3 regions of the Paenibacillus sp. GCM10027630 genome follow, and region 3 is predicted to be linked to each of the others. Evidence: riboswitches for the same ligand, from Rfam matches in the RefSeq annotation. Region 3 holds a riboswitch; each other region holds the start of a gene.

Region 1 (3,280 bases), on a different contig from region 3:
AGTATACCATAGCGCCCATCATTCCAGCATTCATAAGAAAACCAACAAGATTGGAATTCGTGATGATCCAGTTTTTAAAAAGATGCAGCGGCATTACGGGGCTTTTCGCTTTACGTTCAATAAGAACCAAGATAACTGCGAAGATTACCGCCATTATTAAAAGACCAATAATCTGTATGGAACCCCAAGAATATTTGGACCCCGCCCAAGAAAAGCCTAATAAAAGCGCAATAATGGAAAGTGACAAAAATAACGAGCCCCAATAATCAATCGATTCCGATTCAACACGTGGCACCTTTGGAAACATCCGCAAGATCATTACGAAAGCAACAATTCCCAGAGGCAAAAACGCCCAGAACAACCATTTCCAATCCATATGATCTATCATCACACCACCTAAAGTCGGTCCAATAACACTCGAAAAACCGAAAATAGACATCATGACTCCTGTCCATTTCGCTCTTTCACGGGGCATAAATAAATCACCAACGGCCATTGTTGTAACCGACATCAAAACTCCGCCGCCTAAGCCCTGAATGCCGCGATAAGCGATCATCTGAAATATATTGGTGGATAGTCCCGTAAGAAAGGCACCTATCATAAAAACGACAATCCCGGATAACAAGAATGGTTTACGCCCGTAAATATCCGATAGCTTACCTACCAGAATTGTAGCAACTGTAGATGTCAGCATATAAATCGTAATAACCCAAGAATAATAATCCATGCCGCCCAGCATAGAAATAATTCTTGGCATAGCTGAACTGACAAGCGTTTGATTAATGGCTGCAAAAAACATCGATGCCAATAAGGCGATCATAACGATAACTTTCTGCTTTTGTGACAGGTTGTCCATTCGCTGCCTCTTTTCTATTGTTCTCATGCCTGGCTGTCGGAATTATCGTTAGGTAGGCAACCTATTTTAGCGAGATATAAAATATATAAATTTTCAAAACTTATTTTGAGTAACTGCCTTAATAATTATTCGCATTTATGACTTTAATTGTCAGCACTCAAACGCTAGTACTTTGTCAATAGAACTTTATCACCGGCATTTCCGTCTAGTCCTTTATTACCAGCAATAAGAATGATATACTTTTAAAAAAATGGATAGTAATTCTTCTGTATATACGATAAGAGCAAAACTAATGAAAATTAGTGACGCAAAGCTATTAGGGGCTAAGGCGAAATCATTCGCTAAGCTTGCCAGCTGCCGAAGGAAGGGATCAACAACTCCCCTTGTTCATCTTATAAGGGGGGTTTTTCTTGTGTGAACGAATCAATCCGCCTACTAGAAATGTTAATAAGTAGACCCCTGAAAGGTGATAAAAATATGGCTAGACTAATGATTGCAGATGATTCTATGTTTATGCGATTGATGATTAAGAACATTCTTTTAGATTTAGGGCATGAAATTGTTGCCGAAGCTTCGAATGGGCTTGAGGCAGTTTCTCTATTCATCCAGCATTCTCCTGACTTGATTACGCTGGATATTACTATGCCGGAGATGAACGGTATTACTGCATTAAAGGAGATTAAAAGCTACAAGAGTGACGCCAAAGTAATTATGGTGTCTGCAATGGGGCAACAATCTATTGTTATTGAAGCCATCTCCATTGGAGCTAGTGATTTTATTGTGAAGCCTTTTGATAAAGACAGGGTAGCAGAAGCTATACAAAGAGCGCTGAAGATATGATGCCCATGCCATGACATCTACACTTGTTTACAGGGAACCCTTGAATATACAATTAGCTGTGAACCAAATAAACATCAATAAATCTTCACAATACGGTCTCCATATAGCTGATATTTTTTATAAAGATACTGCTCAGAGAAAATAACAGTTAATCCGCGCATTAATCTAAGGTATAATGGTAGCCATAGACATAAATTACAGGAGTGGATAAACGATGTATAAAATGCTGGCAATCGACATTGACGATACGCTAATTAATGATGAGAAAGAAATTACGGCAGGCACCAAGCAAGCTCTGGAGCAAGCATTAGCACAAGGAGTTACGGTTACATTGGCTACCGGACGGATGTACGCTTCAGCGAAGCAGCTGGCCTCCCAGCTGGGGCTGAATGTTCCTTTGATTACCTATCAAGGATCTCTAGTGAAAAATGCCATAGACGGCAAAATTTTATACGAACGATCTGTGCCTGTAGAAGCAGCCCACTACCTTTTTGATTACTGTGAGCGCAACGATCTGCATTTGCAAACGTATTTTGACGACATTCTGTATGCGAAAGAGCGCAATGAAAAAATCGAAGCTTACGCCGCGCTTTCCAAAATTCCTTTTACCGTGTATCCGAATTTCAAAGAGCTGGCTGACAAGCCTTCTACCAAACTGCTAATAATTGATGATCCCGCCAAGCTTGATGAAATTGCTATTGAGCTTCGCAAGGAAATCGGACATTTGGTACATATTACGAAGTCCAAGCCTCATTTTCTGGAGATCATCCATCACGAGGGTACGAAGGGCGATGCGCTCCGTTACTTGGCCGGTCAATACGGCTATGATATGTCCGAGGTTATATCAATCGGCGACAGCTGGAATGACCATGAGCTGCTGGAAGCTGCCGGATTCGGAGTGGCGATGGGCAATGCGGTAGACTCACTTAAAAAGATAGCCGACTATATTACGCTCAGCAATAACGAAGACGGCGTCAAGCATGTCGTTGAAAAATTCGTGCTTCAGACTTCCCTTTAAGGGAAAGCTGCTCTTATAAATAAAGAGTAATAAGCCGTGATTTCCTGCTAAAGGAGAATCACGGCTTTTTCATTTTTAATATTCAATCCGTCCGCCATAAAATCGTCATTTCTGTGGGATATCCGGGTACATTATATTCTTGGGATAACCCTTATAATGGAATTATAAGTCAGTTAATTAAGGAGGGATTTATGTGACTGTCCACAAACTCCAACGATCTACTCTCTGGTTTATCGCACTTACATTTCTTATATTAGCAGCAGACCTGACAGTTGTACGAACCTCATCGATTAACGAGAAAGATTGGCTGCTCGTCTATGCCGTTATGTTCGATTGTATGCTGGTAATTCCTTTTCTCTATTGGTTATGTATGTTACGGGGCAAAGGAAAATCCATCTCCAAGGTACTCCCCCTGCCTTTGCTAGGTGGGTTGGCAGCATGGCTTGTTCTTCCTGTCTCAATGCGCAATCATATATGGAATGGGATATGGCCTATAGAGCTTCTAATCATTGCTGTTGAGGTTACTTTTATTGCCTATGAGGTCAGGATTTTATACCGTTTCTTCC
Region 2 (3,280 bases), on a different contig from region 3:
GCGTCACCTGTTCGGTCGACCAATCAGCTAATGTAAAATCATTCTTGATACGATATACCGGTAAAGAAAATCAACCTGTTAAAGATACTAGCTATTCCTTTGTAGATAGCAAAAATTTTAACAATAGCGGCAAAAGCGAAGCTTCATCGGCAACTTTGAAAATAAGCGGTAAGTCTACTATGGATACGCCGTATGTAGATGAAGCCGGGTTTAAGCTGCATATAAAATGGAATAGCAAAGAAGAGACTATAGATTTAGCAAGGGATTAGTCGGAGCTGCTTCTTATGATTTTCCCCGTAGTCTGCGAAAAAACTGCGTCAGCATCGAGCTGCATTCCTCTTGAAGCACACCGCTTACTACATCCACCCTATGATTGAACCGCTCCTCTTGCAGCAAATTCATCAATGTTCCTGCACAACCCGCTTTTGGATCTGTCGTGCCGTAGATGACTTGGGGAATGCGAGACTGAACTATCGCTCCCGCGCACATAGGGCAGGGCTCCAGCGTCACAAATAGCTGGCAGTCCAGCAATCGCCAAGCTTGCAAATAGTCGCTAGCCTGTTTAATAGCAATAAGCTCGGCGTGAGCCAGTGGATCCAGAGTAGTTTCGCGAAGATTATGGCCGCGTCCAATAATTTGATTGTTCCAAACGACTACTGCGCCGATTGGCACCTCCAGCAGCGCTTCCGCTTTTCGTGCCTCGGCTATGGCTTCGTTCATATAAGGAATATAATCTTGCAAGGTACACCTCTTTTGTTCCGAAAATGGGGTGAAGAACGAACAAGTATTCGTTTTGTTAACATGCTGTGGATAACATTGTGGATAACACAGTTATTGTTCACATTTCATTATAAAGCTCTGGGGATAAATGAGCAAAGCCCCTCGGTTTATACCAACAGATATCCCCATATGTGGATATAGGCCAAGAAGTAAAGCATCACAGATTTGCTGCTATCCGATAAATTTGCGTTTTACATTCTCGGTCGGCATCATACAGCTGTCATACTTACCGAACAGCTTATAACGGCGCTTCGCAATCCATCGATATACGGCATCACGGAGGGGTCTGGGAACAGCTATAAATAAATAGAATAGAGCCCAGTAGCGGCCCAATCGTTTGAAGATGTGCAAAACTGCCGAGGAACGAGTATAGACGACCCCTTTTTCAACCAAAATAACAGAATCCGGAGCAGTATCAGCCGAACGGGTTGAATCGAGCAAGGACTGTGCATAATCAGATTGAAGGGGTGAAAACCGAAACACATCGGCTTTATCTTGGCGAATCAGAAACTGCACCCAACCGTTACAAAATCGACACACACCATCAAAAAGAACAATAGAGTAGCTGTTCGTATCGGAATGTTCGTGTTTAGAGGTTTTTTCGTCGATCATGAGACCACCTTCTATGATTTATTTAATTTTTAGTTAACAATTCCTGCGATTTACTATAAATTAATATTTAAATGTGACTTAAATCACGAATTAGATGATTGATTCTCATTGCCCCTAGAGCGTATAATAAAAATATGAAATGTTTAGGTCAATTTACCTAACATGAATGGCATTTTCTAACCAGATTGTTCAAGGCAAACTTGCTGAAAAGCAAGGACGCAAAGCTTAGGGTCTAAGGTCCAATGTCAAGGACTATGACAGCCTGGCCGCCGATTATTTTGTATGACAACGGTGTGCTAAGGCTGTTTCTCTCACTGAGGAGGCAGTCTTTTTTTATGCAAGAAAAGCAATTTAGACACGAATGGATCTTCATCGAAAGGGCTTCGATAAGAAGCTTTTCTAATTGTAACATAGATAAAATAATCGGCGGGAGTGAATAAGATGACTAGATCTGCAGCTGCGAGCCTAAATTATGACTACAAAGATGAGAAGTATAAAAGTCCTGCAGGAATATTGATTCACAGCCGAACCGTTGTTGAAAAAGATGGGTTTGTATCAACCGGACTTCTTACTTATGCTGAAGGTGATATTATCGAAGTGGAAATACCCGAATATAAGGTTTTTAACCTTGGGGATTCTGTGAAAATAACCGTGTACTCACCAGGAGGCATTTATACCTTCTTGTCTACAATAGTGGCAAAGCATAATGGAGCTCTGATCATCATTAACCCTCCTCAAAATCAACGTCGGTTCGTGGAGAAGCGGGAGAGCCCGAGAGTTCAGGTTAACCAAAAAGGCTCATTGCACGCAGTTACCTGGCTCCATACCGATGAAAAACAAAATCTGACGGACACCATAGGTCTAACCGTTCAAAATATAAGCGTTAGCGGGATTGGATTCGCCTTGAATGATGATGACTTCGACCTCAGCAGAGCTTTCGCGATTGAGGTTGAATTGGATTTGGGCTTTAAGCTGCCCGTTGTGGCTGAAATCATACGGCGAGAAACTTTATTTGAAGGTTACTATTATGGCGCGAGGTATGTGGATATGGAATCAGAAAAAGCTACCTCCATCCGTGCATTTGTGCTGAAAATGCAAGTGGAGTCGTATTTTAAAGAGAAGGAATTAAGAGAGCTTAAGCGAGCGTTCAAATAGAGAATATATATAATGACATCCGCCTAAGGGCGGTTTTTTTGTTTTTTAAGATAAGTTTGAACCGGCGGGCGGCTTTACCTTTCATAACCTCTTGCTGCACATTAAAATAATCCTTTTTTGCTATCAAATATTACCTTATTTCTAAGAATCCAAATTTGTTATAATGGTCAAACACTTCTAAATAAAATCGGATGGATAGGAAAGGTGAACCGGATGTACAAGCGCAGCTTGTTTGTCAAATTGCTGGTGTGGACGCTGCTGGCTACGGCGATTCCTTTTATATGCTCCAACCTGATTTCATACCGGTCTACTTCCGCTTCGCTGCAGGAGAACATGATCGAGCTGAACCAGAAAACGATGAACATTGGCATGGAAAATATGAAAAAATATTTGCAGGAGCTCAATCAGCTGTCGGTGTCCTGGTATTATGACCCTAACATGCTCAGCTATCTTTGGCTGGAGAAACCAAGCTTTGATCAGGATACGTATATCGACCGTCAGCTTTCTTATTTGTTTTCAAGTCGGTCGGAGATTAAGCTGGTCAATTTCTACAGCGGGATGAGCGGACAGAAATACACCAAATTCAACTATTCCGTATTCAGTGCGGTCCCGAGACAGGTGCTCCCCACTGAACGCAAGGAAGATTGGACGAGTGTGCCCGAATATGAAATGAAGCAGGTGAACGGCGAGCGGTTTTTGACAATTAACAAAAAGATGATCGATTATCCGAAGC
Region 3 (3,280 bases):
TTAGCCGTGCGGAAATGGCGGCACTCCTTTCCCGAGTGTATGAAGGCGCGCAAGGCGAATCGTCGTCCTATCCGGATGTCTCGGCCGAACACTGGGGATACAAAGAAATTAGCAACGCTCAGCGTACAGGTTTGATGAAAGGAATGCCGGATGGCACATTCCAGCCAGAGCGGCCGATCAAAAGAGCAGAGATGGCTTCGATCGTTTCCGTCTGGAAAGATTTGCGCGAAACCGCGGCGACGCGGGCATCCGACACCCAAGGACATTGGGGTGAACAAACGATTGCCCGGGTGATGGCGGCAGGGTTGATGGAAGGCTACCCGGACGGCTCATTCAAGCTAGAAGGCTTGCTGACGAGAGCGGAAGCAGTCACGATCATCAACCGTTTATTGCAGCGCGGGCCGCTCTACGGTGTAACGGTTCCTTCATGGTCCGACGTTACGGCAATCCACTGGGCTTTTGGCAACATTGAAGAAGCATCTGGGGATCATCGCTTTGAACGGCGCGCCGAAGGCGGAGAGATGAAGTCCAAATAAGAAGAATAAGTATTTCTATTAAGCTCCGAACTCATCATCATTGAAAAAAGAGGTGGTAAGCTGGCGTTGGGATATAACCTGAGTCAGCTTATTTGCTGTATCGGCAAGTGCTTTTTCTCGTGGACATAGAACAATAACAAATAACCCACAGGTGGACACGGATCTGACGATGACGTTTGACAAAACTATTGTCGCGCCATCGAATACAACATACATATCGATTTGGAATGCTTCAACTAATAGTGCGGTGGCTTATATTCAGGCGAACGAAAGCAAGCAGTTGATGGTATCAGGTAACAAGGCGACGTTTTGCGTGCGATACAAACAACATTTCTCCCCCCTCAAAATATCTCAGAAGCAGCAAGCCGTGAATGATAACAAGGAGAAAAGAAGCGTCTTCTCGATTCGGGACGATTTGCTGAAGCATGGAGATATGCTGCTCTACCGCTTCATGTAATATGTTTCTATGTTCCGCTGGGAGATCGGTGCTTCGGTAATAATCGACGTTGAATAATAATTTTCGAGTATAGTTGTTTTCCTGTTCACACGAAATCTATTAGATTTTTTCGAAATATTCAATAGTTGGTAATTTATGCCTATTAAAAGTTGTGCTAAAAGTTATATAATTACAGTACAAACACATAATTTACGAAAAGGCAAAGTCATTGAAAAATGGCGACGCAAAACTATCAGGGGCTAATGTCACAAAGACGATGCCAGCCAGTTACCGAAAGAAGAAACTCCATTTTGATTGCGTGAAAATCCAAGGGAGGAATGTGTTATGCTATTAACTAAACACCAGAAACGTCGACGGGTTCGTTTATTTTTACTTATGGCGGAGATTAATGCCTTGAAAAAATGCATGATAGACGAGTATGAGAAAAGCGGAAGTTTACGAGATCCGATTTTGATACAATTGAGTGAAATTCTCGATCGAAAGTTAAACGACTTACGGCAAGCACAGAAGTAGACTTATTCATTAAAGCTAGGGAGACTATAAAAAGTCTCTCTTTTTTAATTGAAAGTATGAACATATAACACCGCATGGTGATTTTTTTAAGAGATAATGAAAGTATAAATTCACACAAATAAAAGTAACTTCATAGGAATTATATGGTATAATTTCTCATGATATGTACATAAACCAAGGAGGTATTAATATGGCTAATACAACGTTTAAAGCGACAGCTCATTTACAAGACGGTGTAGTTGTGAAAGTACGTTCCAGAAATTTCGAATTTACGATTGATGAACCAAAAAGCTTGGGTGGAACGGATACGGGCATGAATCCTGTGGAAGCCGTGCTTGGTGCGTTGGGAGCATGCCAATCAATCGTAGCAAGAGTATATGCCAAAAAGTATAATATTCGTCTCGATGATTTTTGGGTAGAGGTAGAGGGCGATCTTGACTTGGATGGCTTCTTTAAAAAATCGGATGTCCGTCCTGGTTATTCGGATATTCGTTACACCTTTCATATCAAAACGGATGCCCCCAGAGATACAGTTGAAGAGTTTGTGCAGTTTTTGGAACAGACCTGCCCGGTGGGAGATACAATTGCGAACCAAGTCAATCTCAAATTAAGCGGAATTATTATTGATAATTAATTTCAAATGAATGCATGTAATCTAGGGTGACTAGTTCTATTATCTTTTCTGCATGGACTAGAACGGCTAGTTCTAACAATAGCACTACTGTTTGATTTTCCGGTATCCGCCCATATAACGAAACGTGATCGTTATTGTTACGTATAGAAGAACGTAGCATGATTAAAGCGTTGGGGAGGGTGGTTAGGTTGAGTAGCGAAACGGTTGTCCAGAATCCGAATCCAAAGAACATTTCCAGATCCATTATAGGTCTTATTGTAGTAGTTGCTATTGTTCTTTTGGGGTTTCAATCCTATACTATTGTTGAAGCGGGTCATCGTGGTATTGTATTGCAATTGGGAGCGGTACAGCCTCAGGTATTAGAAGAAGGACTGCATTTTAGAATACCTTTTATTCAAAAAGTAATTCCGGTAGAAATTCGAGTGCAAAAAGCTGAATCGAGTCAGGTGTCCGCCAGCCGCGACTTGCAAACCGTAACTACAACATTGGCTGTGAACTACCATTTGGACGGTGTTGCTGTAAATAATCTTTACCGGACGGTAGGTATGGAGTATAAAGCACGTGTTGTTGACCCGGCAATCAGCGAGGCTTTAAAGGGAATTACAGCCCAGTACACGGCAGAGGATCTCATTGCCAAGCGTTCAGAGGTTAGCGCAAAGGTAAAAGATGCATTGGCATCCAAGCTGGGACTGTACAATATGGTGCTCGACGAGATTAATATTACAGAATTTAAGTTCTCGGAGGAATTCGATCGCGCTATTGAGCAGAAGCAAATTGCCGAACAACAAGCGCTTAAATCGAAGCTTGATCTGGAACGGATCAAGATTGAGAAGGAGCAGGAAATTACTCGTGCTCAGGCTCAAGCAGAAGCTTTGAGACTTCAGAAGCAAGAGGTTACCGCGGAGCTGATCAAGCTAAGAGAAATTGAAGCTCAGTTAAAGGCCATTGAAAAATGGAATGGAGCGTTACCTAATGTAACAGGTGGAGCCACCCCATTTATTAATGTGAAATAACGATTTAAACTGAATGCGGATAACTTTTTTATTAAAAAGCTTCCATTCGAAGCTCTTCCGTGAACCTCCGGTTCCAACTTATACTTCCTTATTTCTTAAAAAACCCCGAGCGACTTCAAAGCAGTCG

Evidence for each region. A riboswitch is a leader RNA that binds a small molecule or an ion and turns the genes downstream of it on or off. The one in region 3 is predicted to bind cyclic di-GMP.
Region 1: another riboswitch for cyclic di-GMP. It lies ahead of ACFQ0C_RS20085 (response regulator); the one in region 3 lies ahead of ACFQ0C_RS06745 (OsmC family protein).
Region 2: another riboswitch for cyclic di-GMP. It lies ahead of ACFQ0C_RS28030 (PilZ domain-containing protein); the one in region 3 lies ahead of ACFQ0C_RS06745 (OsmC family protein).

Annotation. Positions count from the first base shown of each region.
Region 1 is NZ_JBHTGY010000038.1:13,902-17,181, reverse strand. Features, by position in the region: gene ACFQ0C_RS20090 (MDR family MFS transporter) at 1-856, opposite strand, end outside; cyclic di-GMP riboswitch class I at 1,129-1,218, shown strand; gene ACFQ0C_RS20085 (response regulator) at 1,334-1,696, shown strand; gene ACFQ0C_RS20080 (Cof-type HAD-IIB family hydrolase) at 1,911-2,714, shown strand; gene ACFQ0C_RS20075 (hypothetical protein) at 2,908-3,280, shown strand, end outside.
Region 2 is NZ_JBHTGY010000057.1:55,842-59,121, forward strand. Features, by position in the region: gene ACFQ0C_RS28015 (hypothetical protein) at 1-269, shown strand, start outside; gene tadA (tRNA adenosine(34) deaminase TadA) at 283-720, opposite strand; gene ACFQ0C_RS28025 (thiol-disulfide oxidoreductase DCC family protein) at 952-1,392, opposite strand; cyclic di-GMP riboswitch class I at 1,576-1,666, shown strand; gene ACFQ0C_RS28030 (PilZ domain-containing protein) at 1,834-2,547, shown strand; gene ACFQ0C_RS28035 (sensor histidine kinase) at 2,761-3,280, shown strand, end outside.
Region 3 is NZ_JBHTGY010000011.1:124,177-127,456, reverse strand. Features, by position in the region: gene ACFQ0C_RS06755 (S-layer homology domain-containing protein) at 1-536, shown strand, start outside; gene ACFQ0C_RS06750 (hypothetical protein) at 706-993, shown strand; cyclic di-GMP riboswitch class I at 1,182-1,268, shown strand; gene ACFQ0C_RS06745 (OsmC family protein) at 1,697-2,140, shown strand; gene ACFQ0C_RS06740 (prohibitin family protein) at 2,371-3,153, shown strand.